Regions from separate parts of the Paenarthrobacter sp. NPDC057981 genome, predicted to be linked through region 1. Evidence: predicted binding sites of a transcription regulator. Region 1 holds the regulator's gene; each other region holds the start of a gene.
What was found. Region 1 encodes LexA, which represses DNA repair genes until DNA is damaged. Its sites were predicted from a motif close to TCGAACANNTGTTCGA; they were not measured.
Positions count from the first base shown of each region.

Region 2: a site for LexA is predicted at 3,865-3,880, ahead of ruvA (Holliday junction branch migration protein RuvA). Genes of this name have one in related genera too.
Region 3: a site for LexA is predicted at 1,540-1,555, ahead of ACFVSI_RS21220 (LexA family protein). Genes of this name have one in related genera too.

Region 1 is NZ_JBHVQI010000013.1:48,150-53,739, reverse strand. It holds gene ACFVSI_RS13205 (class I SAM-dependent methyltransferase) at 1-16, opposite strand, end outside; gene hflX (GTPase HflX) at 528-2,090, shown strand; gene ACFVSI_RS13195 (ATP-dependent DNA helicase) at 2,083-4,143, shown strand; gene lexA (transcriptional repressor LexA) at 4,148-4,891, opposite strand; gene ACFVSI_RS13185 (LysM peptidoglycan-binding domain-containing protein) at 5,238-5,590, shown strand, end outside.
Region 2 is NZ_JBHVQI010000004.1:3,828-9,417, forward strand. It holds gene ACFVSI_RS06320 (type 1 glutamine amidotransferase) at 1-327, opposite strand, end outside; gene ACFVSI_RS06325 (MurT ligase domain-containing protein) at 324-1,652, opposite strand; gene pdxT (pyridoxal 5'-phosphate synthase glutaminase subunit PdxT) at 1,756-2,457, shown strand; gene ACFVSI_RS06335 (YebC/PmpR family DNA-binding transcriptional regulator) at 2,461-3,216, shown strand; gene ruvC (crossover junction endodeoxyribonuclease RuvC) at 3,261-3,839, shown strand; gene ruvA (Holliday junction branch migration protein RuvA) at 3,941-4,585, shown strand; gene ruvB (Holliday junction branch migration DNA helicase RuvB) at 4,578-5,590, shown strand, end outside.
Region 3 is NZ_JBHVQI010000038.1:15,398-20,987, forward strand. It holds gene ACFVSI_RS21215 (LacI family DNA-binding transcriptional regulator) at 88-1,098, shown strand; gene ACFVSI_RS21220 (LexA family protein) at 1,095-1,526, opposite strand; gene ACFVSI_RS21225 (dihydrofolate reductase family protein) at 1,697-2,290, opposite strand; gene ACFVSI_RS21230 (hypothetical protein) at 2,404-2,835, shown strand; gene ACFVSI_RS21235 (GMC oxidoreductase) at 2,986-5,590, shown strand, end outside.

The DNA of each region.
Region 1 (5,590 bases):
AGTGTGCAGACTCCATAATTTGCCAGATTAGTTGGCTATCGGCGCCTTGGGAAACTGTCATGCGACCAGGGTTGGTTTGACACGGCTGATAGTATTTAATCCATGTTCTTGATCTTTGAGTAATCAGCCGAATCCGCGCCTGGGCTCCAGGCGTTCGACGGCACCGCCCGCGATGCAGGCCCAGCTCGGCTTCAATGCCCGGCTCACGGCCTTTCCGCCCGGCAGGTCCCAACGGCAACAGTCCGCCTCCACGACTCCGTGGCGCCGGACGCTCAGAAGATCGCTCCCCGCCCTGTTTCCAGGATCACATCGCTTGACGGCAGATCCTGTGGGGCAGTACCAGGACTTCCGACACGCCGGGGCCTTCCCGCGGATCCACCAGATCACCGACGCCAGAGCCCAGTGAGCCATCGGCGTCCAGCACACAGGAGACCATTTTGGCCCAAGCCGGTCAGCCCAGCGCGAAGAGCGCCCCATCCAGCAACAAACAGCACTATTCTGGAATTGCCGAACAGTCTAAGGAGACCATGACCACCCAGAAGCACTCCGGATCCGATTCCGACGCCCAGGACATGAGTCCTGAACAAATCCAGGCCGTCATCGACCGGATTCTTTCCAAGGATGTCCCCGCGCAGGCGTCCGATGACCAAGACACCAACGGCGTGTTCGGCAAGGCGCAGGCCATTTCAACCCTGGACCAAGAGCACAGCATTTTCGACGGCGACCAGGAAGACCTCGCTGAACGCCGCGCCCTGCGCCGTACCGCAGGATTGTCCACCGAACTCGAAGACGTCACCGAAGTTGAATACCGGCAGCTGCGCCTTGAGCGCGTCGTCCTGGCCGGCCTTTGGACAGAAGGCACGTTGGCCGACGCGGAGAACTCCCTGCGTGAACTGGCGGCCCTGGCAGAAACCGCAGGCTCGGAAGTCCTCGACGGTTTGGTTCAACGCCGCACGAAGCCGGACCCTGGAACTTTCCTCGGCTCCGGCAAAGCGCAGGAACTCAAAGACATCGTCGCCGCCACGGGTGCCGATACCGTCGTCGTCGACACCGAACTGGCCCCGTCACAGCGGCGCGGGCTGGAGGACATTGTCAAGGTCAAGGTCGTCGACCGGACCACGCTCATCCTGGACATCTTCGCCCAGCACGCCAAGAGCCGCGAAGGCAAGGCCCAGGTGGAGCTCGCCCAGTTGGAGTACCTGCTTCCACGCCTGCGTGGTTGGGGTGAATCCATGTCCCGCCAGGCCGGTGGCCAGGTAGGTGGTGCCGGTGCCGGCATGGGTTCGCGTGGTCCCGGTGAAACGAAAATCGAACTGGACCGCCGTCGAATCCGCACCCGCATGGCCAAGCTGCGGCGTGAAATCGCCGCGATGAAGCCGGCCCGCGAGACCAAACGTGCCAACCGCCGTCGAAATGCGGTTCCGTCGGTTGCGATCGCCGGGTACACCAACGCCGGTAAGTCGTCCTTGTTGAACCGTCTGACGGACGCCGGTGTCCTGGTGGAGAATGCCCTGTTCGCCACGTTGGATCCGACCGTCCGTAAAGCGCAAACCCCGGATGGCATCGGCTACACCTTGGCCGATACCGTGGGCTTCGTGCGTTCCCTGCCAACCCAGCTGGTCGAGGCCTTCCGGTCGACACTGGAGGAAGTGGCTGACGCGGATCTCATTCTGCATGTCGTGGACGCCTCGCACCCGGACCCCGAGGGGCAGATCGCCGCAGTGCGGGCTGTCTTTTCCGAGGTGGATGCCCGCAAGGTTCCCGAAATCATCGTCCTGAACAAGGTGGATGTGGCAGACCCCTTCGTGGTGGAACGGCTTAAGCAGAAGGAACCCCGCCACGCTGTGGTTTCCACCCGCACGGGCCAGGGAATCGCTGAACTGCTGGAGGAGATCAGCCAGTCCATTCCGCGCCCGGGTGTGCGGCTGGAGCTCCTGATTCCGTACGATCGTGGCGAGCTGATCAGCAAGCTGCACAGTTCAGATTCGGAAATACTCAGCATCGATCACGAGGAAAACGGCACACGCATCGTGGTCATGGTCCGTGAAGGACTGGCGGCCGAGCTGGAGTCATTCGTCAGCAATGGTTGAGAAGGTGGCGGCGGACGCCGTCGAGTCGGTGGGGGAAAAGGCCACCCTCGAATTGTTGGACCGGGCTGTGGCCGGCATGGGCGGCCAAAGCCGTGCCGGCCAGCACGAGATGGCCAAGCACGTCACCCGGGCCATCGAAAACGGAGAGCATCTGCTGGTCCAGGCGGGAACGGGAACAGGTAAGTCTTTGGCTTACCTTATTCCGTTGATCGCACATTCCATGGACAGCGACAAACCGACGCTCGTGTCCACCGCCACCTTGGCTCTACAGACCCAGATTGTCGGCAGGGACCTGCCGCGGTTGCTGGAGACCATCAACCCCGCACTCGAGCGGCCGGTCAACGTGGCGCTCGTGAAGGGCCGTGCCAACTACGTGTGCCTGCAGAAGCTCGAGGGCGGCTTTCCCAGTGAAGAGCCATCGGAAGGGCAACTGTTCTCGCTGGGAGAGGACACCAGTGTTCCGCACTTCGCGGCGTCCATGGGAGGGCCGCAATCACAGCTTGGCAAGGAAGTGGTCCGCCTCCGTGAATGGGCTGAAAAGACTGCCACGGGAGACCGCGACGAACTGATGCCCGGCGTCACGGACCGGGCTTGGCGACAGGTATCCGTAACGTCCATGGAGTGCCTGGGAGCGCAGAAATGCCCTCTCGCGGAGGAGTGCTTCAGCGAGTTGGCCAGGGCACGGGCCGCTGAGGCCGACGTCGTCGTCACCAACCACGCGATGCTGGCCGTCAGTGCCTTCGAAGGACTGGCCGTCCTGCCCGAATACGATGTCGTGGTGGTTGACGAAGCCCACGAACTGCAGGACCGCGTGACCGGGGCCGTCACCGGGCAGTTGTCCGTGGCCATGGTCCATGCGGCAGCCTCCAGTGCACGCAAACACACCGCGATTACGGTCGATGCCCTCAACGCTGCCTCGGACCGCCTTGATATGGCCATTGCGGGGGTTCCCAACGGACTGCTGCCCAGTGGCCTGAATGATGAACAGCTTGACTGCCTCGACCAGCTGCGGGACGCCACCCGCGCCGCTTTGTCGGATTCGAAGACTGATGCATCCAACGCAGCCGACGGCGGCCGCCAACTGGCGCGCTCACGGCTCATGCTCATCCTCGAGCTGTGTGAGCGGATGCTTGCCGCCAAGGAAAACCGGGAAGTCGTCTGGTTCTCCCGGAACAGCACCTTCGACCCTCAGCAGGGCTACTCACAACCAGATGACACTGCTCCGGCGCTCATCAACATCGCGCCCCTGAGCGTGGCCGGACGCTTGCGCGAAGGATTGTTCGCAGGACACACGGTGGTGCTGACTTCGGCGACACTGGCCATCGGTTCCGCTTTCGAGCCGGCCGCGGGAGGGCTGGGCCTGATTGGCGACGGCGCCCCGAGCTGGACGGGGATCGACGTTGGTTCGCCCTTCGACTACCCCAAACAGGGTGTGCTGTATGTGGCAAAGCACCTACCTAAGCCCGGCCGGGGTACATCGCCTGAAGCCCTCGATGAATTGGAAGACTTGATCCGGGCATCGGGCGGGGGAGCCCTGTGCCTCTTCTCGTCACGGCGGGCAGCCGAAGAGGCGGCCGATGCCATGCGCCTCCGCTTGGACGTTGACATTCTCTGCCAGGGCGAGTCCACCATGGCTGCCTTGGTCAAGCAATTCGCCGATGAACCGGATACGTGCCTGTTCGGAACCATGTCCCTGTGGCAGGGTGTGGATGTGCCGGGTGGGTCGTGCCGTCTCGTGGTCATCGACCGCATCCCGTTCCCGCGACCGGATGATCCGCTCATGACGGCCCGCTCCCGTGCGGTGGCGCAGTCCGGCGGCAACGGCTTCATGGCAGTTTCGGCTACCCACGCCGCCATCCGGCTGGCGCAGGGCGCGGGGCGCCTGATCCGTTCAACGGGGGACAAGGGGGTAGTGGCCGTCTTGGATTCACGGCTCTCGACAGAACGCTATGGAGGGTTCCTGCGGGCCGCTCTGCCGCCCTTCTGGGCCACGACGGACCGTTCGGTGGTACGCGGAGTCCTGGAGCGCCTGGGATCCGCGCGGAAGGCCTGACAGGCTAGATCGAGCGGAGTACGGAAACAACCTTGCCCATGATGGTGGCCTGGTCGCCGAGGATGGGTTCGTACTGGGTGTTTTGGGGCAGCAGCCAGGTGTGGCCATCCCGCTGACGGAACGTTTTCACGGTGGCTTCATCATCGAGCAGCGCCGCCACGATGTCGCCGTTGATGGCGTCGTTCTGACGGCGGACAACCACCCAGTCGCCGTCGCAGATGGCGGCATCGATCATGGAGTCGCCGGCGACCTTGAGCATGAAAAGCTCACCATGTCCGACAAGTTGCCTGGGCAGCGGGAGCACGTCCTCCACGGTCTGGTCGGCGAGGATCGGACCACCTGCCGCAATGCGGCCCACCAAGGGAACCATGGCGGTGTCGCTGGCGCTTGCCAGCTCGGTGACGGCCATGCCGCCCGCGCTCCGCAGCGTTGCGGGGGCTTCGACGCCCGGGATCGGACCGCCGTCAAGGGTCAGAGGCATCAGCACTTCCATGGCCCGGGGCCGCTTGGGATCCCTGCGGAGGTAGCCGAGTTTTTCCAGCTGGGACAGCTGGTGCGTGACGCTGGACAGACTGGCCAGTCCTACGGTGTCGCCGATTTCCCGCATGCTGGGCGGATAGCCGTTGTCATTGACGGAGCGCTGGATGGTCTCCAGGATTTTCTTCTGACGAACTGTCAGGCTCTTCGGAGTCTTTTGAGGCTGTTGGCTTCGCAGGGGTGCCCCGCCGCCTGTGGCTTTCGCTGCCATGTTCGCCAATGCCTTTCCTTCCGCCCCCAGGAGAGCCGGGGATGCAGGGCCTGGAAAAAATGTCAGACCCTCCTGTTCCACTGAAACAGTGCTGTTTCTTCACTCAAACGTAGGGCAGGCACGGGCGTTTATCAAACATTTGTTCTAGCGAGTCTCGACACCGTTCGTTGATAAGTGCTAAAAATGTCATAGCAAGGTTCGAATATGTGTTCTAAAAACCTCGCGTTGGCAGTGGATGTTCGAACAATTCGTTCGAACATCCGGTGCCGCCGGGAGGAACACAATGAATTGGCAGCGCTCCTCCGGAGGCCCCGGAGCAGCGCAATAGCTCAGAAGGGCTCAGCTCATGTCCGCAATAACTTCGTTCGCTGATTTCCGCACCACGCAGGCTCCCGCGCGCCTTCGCCTCACCCGCCGCGGCCGCATGGTCTTCTTCGGCATCCCGGCTATGCTCCTGGTGGCTGCCCTCCTGAGTTTGGCCGGAGTTGTCACTTCCCCCGCCAAGGCCTCCGACTCCCAGTCGCAGTTGCAGCCGCCGGTTGCGGTGTCCGTCACCGTCCAACCTGGCCAGTCCCTGTGGGGTATCGCAGGTGCTGCGGCGCCGGAGCGGGACCCGCGTGAGGTCATTGCCGAAATCATCCAGTTGAATGACCTCCGCGGTGGCCGCATTCTTCCTGGGCAGCAGTTGTTCGTGCCTGC
Region 2 (5,590 bases), on a different contig from region 1:
CACCAGCATGGGCGCGCCGTTGTCGGCAAGCTCCCGCAATTGCTCCGCACGCGCCTGCAGATCATCCTGGATGACAAGTTGGCCGCTGTCCTGCCCGCCGCCACCTACGATGATGTCAACGTCCTCCGGGAATTCATCGCCCACGTTGTACTCGAGCAGCTCCGGCGTGTAGCCGTGCCACTTGATGCGCTGCTTGAGGACCAGGGCGTTGCCCCAGTCGCCATAGATATTCATTTCCCGTGGGTACAGCTGGAGCACGCGGATGGTGCCCTTGCTGGGCTGCGAAGCCTGGCCAAGTGCGGCCTGGGGCTGGGTTTCCGAGGTCATGAGACCACCTCAACTATGGTGATTTTGGCAAGTTCGCGGCGAATGGCAAGCATTGACGTGTAGGTGCAGAAGATGCGCTTGGGCTTGCCCCGCGAACCGTCGATGAAGATACGCAAGGCGGCTGTGATGTCGGGTTCAACCGTGCCGAACGGAACGTCGTCGTACTGGAGGCGCAGCGCCATGTCGTAAGCGCGGACGCCGGTGAGGACTTCGACACCGCCTTCGCGGAGCGACTCGAATTCGACGTCCCACAGCCACGACATGTCCCGGCCATCGGCGTAGTTGTCGTTGATGGCGATCATGGTTGCGTAGCCGCCAGCGGGGAAGGACTTCAGGCCCAGCCGGAAACCGCTGGGGTTTTTCACCAGCACCAGCTCAAGCGGTTGGCCGTCCACTGTCAGGCTTTCACCGCGTCCGAAGGCCGGTGCCACGTTGCCCAATGCTTTGACGAGTTTCGGGGTGTCAACGGGGCCGGTTCCCAGTACCGCACGAGTCAGCGACAAAGCCGCGGCGGCGTTGAAGATGTTGTAAACCCCGCGAAGCTTCATAGTGGTGGTGACGGTCTTGCCGTCGAAGTCGAAGTCGGCGTCCTGGGCGCCTACCCGGCGGAGTACGACGTCGGCATCCGGCAAATCGACTGCCTCGCCGGGCGCTGCGGCCACCGACGTTCCAGAAGGCGAAGGGCCGCTTCCTGACCGCATCTCGTCGTCGTTCGGGAACGTGCTGCGAAGCGATTCGTCAAGGCCGAAGTAGCGGACGCTGGGGTGATAAACGGCGTCGAGGCTGTTAATGGCGTTGGCAATTCGTGCAACGCGCGGGTCCTCGCGGTTCAGGACCACGGTGTCTGTCGTCCTGGAAGCGATGTGCTCAAGGAGGCGGGCGGTCTTGTCGATTTCGCCGAAGCGGTCCAACTGGTCCCGGAGGACATTGAGCAGGAGGCTGAAGCGGGGAGGCACCTTGTTGACGAAATGAACGGCATGCGCTTCGTCCAGTTCCAGGACTGCAATGTCAGCATCAAGCCTGCCCCGCCAGTCGACTTCGCCCAGCAGGGATGCTGCCACGCCGCGGGTGAAGTTGCTGCCAGTGCGGTTGGTGAAGACCTTCAGGCCCTGGCTTTCCAGGAGTTCCACCACCATTTTGGTCGTGGTGGTCTTGCCGTTGGTGCCGCTGACAACAGCTACGCCGTGGGGCAACGACGCAAGCGTTCGCTGCATGAAACGGGGATCGATTTTCTCGACCACCAGGCCGGGGAACGCTGAGCCTCCGCCCCGAAGCCGGGACAGTGTGCGGACCAGCTTACCGAGGGGGACGCTGTAGGAAAGCATGCTCTGTAATATATCCCAGTCGGGGCATGGAACCCGGGTCGCCCGTGGGTGGCGGGCTGCTCCCCGACGCATCCCGGAGCCTGGGGACCACTATGATGGACCAATGACCAACCCCCTTTCCGACGCTTCATCACGCGTGGGTACAGGCCTCCGGATCGGTGTACTGGCACTCCAGGGCGATTTCCGTGAGCACATCCACGCCGTGGAGTCCGCGGGAGCTACAGGCGTGGGCATCCGCCGGCCCTCAGAGCTGGACGACATTGACGGCCTGATCATCCCCGGTGGCGAATCCACCACCATTGACAAACTGTCGCGGATCTTCGAAGTCCGCGAACCGATTCAACAGCGGATCGCGGAGGGTCTTCCGGTGTACGGTTCGTGCGCGGGAATGATTCTCCTGGCCAAAGAGATCGCGGACCCCGCCACCGACCTCAAGGGAAACCCGCAGCAGACCTTCGGTGGGCTTGACATCACTGTTCGCCGGAACGCCTTCGGCCGCCAGCGCGAGTCCTTCGAAACGGACCTCGACTTCAAGGGGCTCGACTTCAGTGCCGGACAGGACGGGGTGGACCCCGTTCATGCTGTGTTCATCCGCGGACCCTGGGTCGAGCGCGTCGGTGAGGGTGTAGAGGTTCTGGCCCAAGTCGATCCGGACCACGCCAGCCACACCTCCGCTTTGCATGGAGTGGCTAGAATTGTTGCAGTGCGCTCCGGCCGTTTGCTGGCCACCTCCTTCCATCCGGAAGTGACAGGGGAGAAGCGCGTGCATGAACTCTTTATTCGAATGATCAGAGGAGAAGCGTAAAGCATGTCAGGCCACTCCAAATGGGCGACCACCAAGCACAAAAAAGCCATCATTGACAGCAGGCGTGCAAAGTCGTTCGCAAAACTGATCAAGAACATCGAAGTCGCTGCCCGCATGGGTGGACCGGACCTGGCCGGCAACCCGGGCCTGGAACTCGCCGTCACCAAGGCAAAGAAGACTTCTGTCCCCAACGACAACATCGACCGTGCCATCAAGCGCGGCGCAGGCCTCACCGGTGAAGTGGTTGACTACACCGAGATCATGTACGAAGCCCGCGGTCCGCAGGGCTCGGCTTTGCTGATCGAGTGCCTTACGGATAACAAGAACCGGGCGGCCTCCGAGGTACGCCTGGCCATCTCCCGTAACGGCGGTACCATTGCCGATCCCGGATCCGTCAGCTACTTGTTTGCCCGCAAGGGCGTTGTGGTTCTGCCGAAGAACGGCCTCAGCGAAGACGACATCCTCATGGCTGTCCTGGACGCCGGCGCGGAGGAAGTCAAGGACAGTGGCGACAACTGGGAAATCCACTCCGAGCCGTCGGATCTGCAGGCCATCCGGGATGCCCTCAAGGAAGCCGGGATCGACTACGAAACCGATGAAGCAGAGTTTGTCCCGTCGATGCAGGTTGACCTGGACATCGATGGCGCCAAGAAGTTCATGAAGCTCGTCGACGCGCTTGAGGACCTGGACGACGTCCAGAATGTCTACAGCAACGCGGACTTCAGCGAGGAAGTGCAGGCTGCCCTCGACGCCGAGTAGGCACGGCAGCACCAAGTATTGATGACAAACAGGAAGGCCCGGACTTGACTCTTCGCGTATTGGGAGTCGATCCGGGCCTTACCCGTTGCGGCATCGGTGTAGTGGACATTGAGCGGAACCGCCGTGCAACCATGGTTGCCGTCGGTGTCGTGGGAACCTCGGCGGAACTGACCTTGGACAAGCGTTTGCTGGTCATAGCCCAAGCCATCGATGAGTGGCTTGACCTGCATAATCCGGACGTCGTCGCCGTCGAACGTGTCTTCTCGCAGATGAACGTGAGCACTGTCATGGGCGTCGCCCAAGCCTCGGGCGTCGTGATTGCCGCCGCGGCGCGCCGCGGCATCCCGGTGGCCCTCCACACGCCGTCGGAAGTAAAGGCCGCGGTTACCGGCAGTGGCTCGGCGAACAAGGACGCTGTCACGAAGCTCGTCACCAAGATCCTGCGCCTGGATGCACCACCCAAGCCAGCTGATGCCGCTGATGCCCTCGCCCTTGCCTTGACGCACGCCTGGCGTGCAGGAAGCGGGATGGGAACAGCGGGCGGCACGGCAGGCGGCGGCACACTGACGCCGGCCCAGAAAGCGTGGGCGGATGCCGAAGCCAAAGCGCGCCGTGCACGCTGATACCCTGGCGTCCTTGCTAGGGTATTCGTAGATATGTTCGGATAGTCAGCCATGGCCGCAGTTCCCAGCGGATGGGCAGACAGTATTTCAGGAGCCGGGTCTTGATCAGTTTTCTTCGTGGAACCGTAGCCCACGTTGGTTTGTCCAGCGCCGTCATCGACCTCAACGGTGTGGGCATGAGCGTGTTCGCAACTCCGCAGACCCTGAGTCATCTGAAAATAGGCGCTGACGCCAAGCTCTTTACCTCGATGATCGTCCGTGAGGACTCCCTGACCCTCTTTGGCTTTGCTGACGATGACGAGCGGGAAGTTTTCGATGTCCTGCTCAGCGTCAGCGGCGTCGGACCGCGGCTTGCCTTGGCCGTACTCGCCGTGCATGAACCGGAAGCCATCCGCGTTGCAGCGCATACCGGCGACGGCAAGGCCTTCACGAAAGTTCCCGGTATCGGTCCAAAGGTTGCCGGCCGGATCGTCCTTGAGCTTGCGGGCAAATTGGTCCCGCATGGCACTGGCACCGCAGCCGCAACCGCAACCTCTGTCAAGGCTGAATGGAAGCCGCAGGTGGTCGCCGCCATGACCAGCCTTGGTTGGTCGGAGAAGGACGCCAACGGAAGCATCGACAAAGCCATGGCCGACTCACCCGAGTTGGTGGATGCGGGCAACGTCGCACAGATTCTTCGGGCCACGCTGCGGTGGCTTGGCCAGGATGGCGCACGCGCCGGGAACCGCGTAGGCAGCCGTGGCTGAGCAGTCACTGGTCAGCGGGGGAGAGGAGCCGGAAGAGCGGGTTATCGAGGCGGCTCTTCGTCCCAAGAACCTCCATGATTTTGTGGGCCAGCACCGGGTCCGCAAGCAGCTTGCCTTGGTACTCGAGGCGTCAAAAATGCGCGGCCGCAGCGCCGACCACGTGCTCATGTCCGGTCCGCCCGGGCTCGGCAAGACCACCCTGGCCATGATCATCGCCGCGGAGATGAATGCTCCGCTGCGGATCAGCAGTGGTCCGGCCATCCAGCACGCCGGGGATCTGGCGGCGATACTGTCCTCCCTCTCCGAGGGTGAGGTCCTGTTCCTGGACGAGATCCACCGCATGTCCCGGCCGGCGGAAGAAATGCTCTACATGGCCATGGAAGACTTCCGGGTGGATATCGTGGTGGGTAAAGGGGCCGGTGCTACGGCAATACCTCTGGAGCTGCCTCCCTTCACGCTGGTAGGAGCCACGACCCGGGCCGGATTGCTTCCTGGTCCGCTGCGGGACCGCTTCGGTTTCACCGGTCATCTTGAGTTCTATTCAGTGGCCGAACTCGAACTTGTGTTGCGCCGTTCGGCAGGGCTGCTGGACCTGAAGGTCAACTCGGCCGGGTTCACGGAGATTGCCGGCCGCTCACGCGGAACACCGCGTATCGCCAACCGGTTGCTTCGGCGCGTCCGCGACTGGGCGCTGGTTCACGGCATTGACCAAATCGACGCCCGGTCAGCGTCGGCTGCCTTGGATATGTACGAAGTGGACCAACGCGGCCTTGACCGGCTGGACCGTTCTGTCCTCGAAGCGCTTATTACCAAGTTCAACGGCGGTCCGGTGGGGCTGTCCACGCTGGCGATTGCCGTGGGGGAAGAGGCTGAAACCGTCGAGACGGTAGCGGAGCCTTTCCTGGTGCGGGAGGGCCTTCTGGGCCGGACGCCCCGCGGCCGGATCGCAATGGCGTCCGCCTGGACCCATCTGGGCTACGCCGTGCCGTCCGGTGTGTTCGGACA
Region 3 (5,590 bases), on a different contig from region 1:
CAGACTAACGCGCGAAAGGCTTAAATGTAAGGTCAAACTAACAAACACCTCATTTTGTCCTTTCTGTGACATGGGAGGATGGAGGGCATGGCCGCCGACCGCCCGCACCGACCCGCAACGCAAAGTGATGTAGCCCGCGAAGTGGGTGTCTCCAGAACGCTGGTGTCATTCGCCTTCCGGGGAGCGCCAGGAGTCAGCGGTGAAACCAAGGAAGCCATCTTCGACGCCGCCAAGCGTCTGGGATACCGACCCAACGCGGCAGCCGCCGACCTGGCACGCAAGCACCGTTCCGCCGTCGGGCTTTACTTGATGGATATCCGAAACGAGGTATACGCCGACATCCTCAGCGGCGTGCGCATGGCCCTTCCGCAGGAAGGCAACCGGCTCATCCTGAGCGTATCCCGGTCCGTGGACGGCGTTGACCGGGGCGCGCTGGAGTCCCTCATAGAGGCCCGGGCGGGGATCATCATCGCTGCGACGCTGCTGGATCCGGACGAGCAAGTGCAGGAATTGGCGCGGATCGTGCCGCTGGTCAGCGTCACCCGGCCGGTGCCGGACGTTGACAGCGTGTACTCGGACGATGTCGTGGGTGCGCGGGCGGCCACCGAGCACCTCCTCGGCCTCGGGCACCGGCGCATCGCCCACATTGCGGGGCCCACTTACGACGGGCACACCGTCCGGCGACGCAGTTACCAAAAGACCATGCACGACGCCGGGCTGAAGCCCCTGACGCTGGCGGCCGAAGACTTCACCCAGGAAGCCGGGCAGCGGGCCGCCACCGCCCTTCTGGCGCAAGCGGACCGGCCGACGGCGATCTTCACCCACAACGATCAACTGGCACTGGGCGCCCGCGAAGCCGCCCACGCCCTGGGACTGTCCATTCCCGAGGACCTGTCGCTGGTGGGCTACGACAATTCGAGGATCGCCAAGCTGCACGGCATTGACCTCACCACCGTGGACCTGCACGCCGTTTCCCTGGGCCAGGCCGCGGGAGTGATCGCCTTGGAGCGGCTGAAGAATCCGGATTCCCCCGCAGCGGACCAAAAGCTGACGCCGGAACTGGTGATCCGCAGTTCGACAGCACCGCCGGCGGCCTAGACATGGTGCAGGCACGTCGTCGCTACGCCCCAGATGGTCAGTTCCGATAATGCGGCCACCTTGATGTCCGGGAAAGTGGGGTTGTCCGCCTGCAGCACCACACCCTGCGCGGTGATGCGCAACCGCTTGATAGTCAGCTCACCGTCCAAAACAGCGACGACGACGGACCCATCCTTGGGTTCCAACGCCCGGTTGACAATCAACTCGTCGCCGTCGCTGATCCCGGCAGCTTCCATGGACTGGCCGGTGACCCGCACCACGAAGGTGCTGGTGACGTCCTTGATCAGGTGCTCATTGAGGTCAATCCTGCCATCGAAGTAGTCCTGAGCCGGCGAGGGATACCCCGCCGCCACAGCCACGGGAGCCAGCAGCACCGACATCAAGGAAAAGCCCGCATCTATCACGCGGGGGCCGACTATCACGCCCACAACACACCTTTATTCGAATATATGTTCGATACTCGAGTGTACAGCGGTGGGCGGACATTCTGCAGCGGCTTCGGCGAGTTCGTGGGAACGCTGCGAGCTCGCAGGGAAGCTTCCGGCGAATTGGCAGTTTTCCCGCGAACTCGGCGTTCGCAGCCCCTGCTGGCAGTCCCCTAGCCCACCTTGTACCGCAGGTGCGAGACCAGGCTGGTTCCCCGAACCTCCAGGGGCTCAAGCTTCAAGTCCCCCACTCCATCCAGCAAGCGCTCGCCGCCGCCCAGAACCACCGGGGCGACGTGGAGCCGCAGCTCATCGATAAGCCCGGCTGACAGGAACTGTCTGGCGGTCGAAGCGCCGCCGGCTATGGCAACGTTCTTCCCGCCCGCAGCTTCCTTGGCGCGCGAGAGCACCGACTCGACGTCGTCATTGACGAAGTGGAACGTGGTGCCACCGTCCATCACCAGGGGCTCATGCTCGTGGGAGGTCAGCACGAAAACCGGGGCATGGTACGGCGGTTCTTCACCCCACCAGCCGCGCCATTCCTTCTCCCAGAGCCCTTCCCCTGGCCCGGCGAACATGTTCCGGCCCATGATGTACGCACCGGCTTCGAGTATCCCGGCCACCTCGGCCGCGTTGATGTCGCGTTCTTTGAACTGCCACCGGTGCAGTTTTTCTCCGCCTTCACCGAGCGGTTGCTCCATGCTCTGGTGCGGACCGGCAACAAAGCCGTCAAGGGACACAGTGAGATCACAGGTAACGAGGGTCATGGGCCCATCCTGCCATTGCCACGGGCGGCACGACCAGACCCGCCACACCCTAGGCGACGTGCCCGGCCGGTTCTACCCTGAAGCTGTCGGCACCCACGAAAAAGAAGGCGGTCATGGCACGGAATCCTGAACCTTCACTGGAACAGCTCAACGTCCTTGTTGGCGTCTGGGAGACCACCATTCCCACGGCACAAACACACGGCCGGACCTCCTTCGAGTGGCTGGAAGGTGGCGGTTTCCTGATCCAGCGCTCCACAGTCCAACGGCCGGAGTATCCCAACGCCGTCAGCATCATCGGTGCCACCGGCTCAGACGGGGCCTTCCAGCAGCACTACTTCGACTCCCGCGGCGTCGCCCGGATCTACGACATGACACTGAAGGACAACGTGTGGACACTCTTCAGGGACGGACCGGACTGGCCGCAGCGGTTCATTGGCCGGTTCAGCGAAGACAGGAACACCATCACAGCCCGCCTGGAGCGCGGAACGTACCCGGGTGGACCGCTGGAGCACGATTTCGACATGGTGTACGCACGGATCCTTTGACAGCCGGGCAAAACAGCATTAGTCCACCTCATTTACAGATCCACTGCCCGGTGGGAACATAAGGCCCATAGTCCGCGGAGGCAACGCCCGGCCACGCCCGGCACCCTCTGCCGCTGCCATGTAGTCAGCTCTCCTCTGAGAGGAACGGCCATGGGTCGTCTGGGGACCGGGAACAGTGGGGATGCGGGTCCTGAATCCGCTGATGATCCACGACGCCACAGCCCGCACAGCATCGAGAAGGTGGATGCGGTGGTTGTGGGATCGGGTTTTGGCGGCTCGGTAGCGGCCTTGCGGCTCGCCGAAGCCGGTCAGTCCGTGGTGTTGATGGAACGCGGCAAACCCTACCCGCCGGGGAGTTTTGCCCGAACGCCGTCGGAGATGGGCAAGAACTTCTGGGACCCGGACCGCGGCTTGTACGGCCTGTTCGATGCGTGGACCTTCCGCGGAACCGAGGGGCTGGTCTCCAGCGGACTTGGAGGGGGCTCGCTCATCTACGCCAACGTGCTCCTGCGCAAGGACGAGAAGTGGTTCGTCAACGAATCCCCGGTCCCGGGAGGCGGATACGAGAATTGGCCGTTTACCAGGGCAGACCTTGATCCCTTCTACGATGCCGCCGAAGCCATGCTGCAGCCTGTCCCCTACCCGTACCAGGACACGGCCAAGACCATGGCAATGGAGAAGACAGCGGCAAACCTGGGCCTTTCCATCACCCGGCCACCCATCGCTGTCACCTTCTCCAGCGGACCGGGCGCAGCACCCCGCACCAACCAAGCACTCCCTCTCCCCCACTACGGCAGCATCCACGGCCCCAACACCGTGCGGACCACCTGCACCCTGGGCGGTGAATGCGACATCGGCTGCAACGCCGGCGCCAAGAACACCCTTGACCACAACTACCTGTCGGCAGCGGCCTTCAAGGGCGCTGACATTCGCACGTTCCACGATGTCCGGGGAATCCGCCCTTTGGCTCCCGGCACGGAAGGCGGTGGCTACGAGGTCCGCTACGTCATCCACCACCCCGATAACCAGGGCGGGCTGCTCACCGAGCACATCATCCACTGCCGCCGGCTCGTTCTGGGTGCGGGCACGTTCGGGACCAACTTCCTGCTGCTCCGCAACCATGGCTCCCTCCCGGCCCTCAGCGACGCCCTCGGTACCCGGTTCAGCGGCAACGGCGACCTCCTGACCTTCATCATGGACGCCAAGACACCCGCCACCAACGGCTCCCGCCCCGGCGTCCGGACCCTCACCGGCAGCAAGGGACCGGTCATCACCACCGCTGTCAGAGTCCCGGATTCGAACGACGACGACGGCGACGGCCGCGGCTACTACGTGGAGGATGCCGGGTATCCGGCCTTCATGAACTGGCTGATCGAAACGGCCCAGCTGAAGACCGCCGTCAAACGGACGGCCAAAGTGGCGGCCCAGCTTTTCAAAGACAGGCTGTTCGACGCCGGCCGGTCCAACGTCTCGGCGGACCTCGCCGCTGCGCTGGGTGACGGGCGGTTATCGGCCAGTTCCGTGCCCTTGCTGGGTATGGGCCGGGACATACCCGACGGCGTCATGACACTTCGCGACGGAAGGCTCGCCATCGCCTGGACCATGGCAACGTCCAAGGAGTACTTCGGGCGGGTCCGGCAGACAATGTCGGAGATCGCCAAGGACCTGGACGGCGACTTCATCGACAATCCGCTGTGGTGGGCCAAACGCGTGATCACCGTGCATCCGATCGGTGGGGCACCTGCCGGAAGGCACCCCGCCGAGGCCGTGTGTGATTCGTACGGGGAAGTCTTTGGTTACCCAGGATTGTTCGTGGTCGATGGCGCTGCCATGCCCGGACCGGTGGGCGCCAACCCGTCACTGACCATCGCCGCTTTCGCCGAACGGGCCAGCGCCCACATCGTCGAAGCGGGCAACAAGGCCCGCCACCGCGGCATCAGCCCCGGCGACGCGGCCGCGGCCCAGGACACAACGCAAGCGGCAGCGCAGGACACAATCCAGCGGGAGGCGGCTGGCGCCGCCGTCGACGTCGGCAGTATGGCACCGCGGTCGCTGGCACCCGATGCCACCAAAGGCAAGGCGGCTCGGCCCGAACAACCCGCGAGCGCCCCTGCCCAGGCACAGGCGCAGGCGCAGTCGGCGGGTACGCGTGGCCTGCAAATGCCCGGCAGGGCGGCAACGGAAGCTACCTCGGTCCGCTTCACCGAGCAGATGCACGGTTGGTTCAGCCCGGGCGTCACGGATCCGGAGAAGGGCAGGAGCCTGGGCAGGGACAGGTCCCGGAAGATCATGTTCGAACTGACCATTACCGCGGAGGACATTGACGCGTTCGCGGCAGATCCCCGGCACCCGGCCAAGGCGGAGGGGTACGTACTGGCGGACTACTTCGGGGGCCGGATGCCTGTGGAACGGGGCTGGTTCAACCTGTTCGTCGAAGACCGGTCCGACGACGGCAGGCCGGCCAGGCGCATGCTGTACCGGTTGTGGTTGCGGGACCCGGGCGGCACTCCGCTTACGTTCACCGGCCACAAACTCATCCACAATGAGGCCGGTTTCGACCTCTGGCCGGACACCACAACACTTTACGCAACGATTCTGCAGGGCCACGCCCCGCCGGACGTCGAGGTGGGAGGAAGCCAGGACGGTGTCGTCGGTGCGGGGATACTGTTCATCCGCCCACTGGACTTCGCCAAGCAAATGACCACCTTCCGGGCAGAGGGTCCTGCCCCCGCCGCGGGCTTGCTGACGTTCGGGA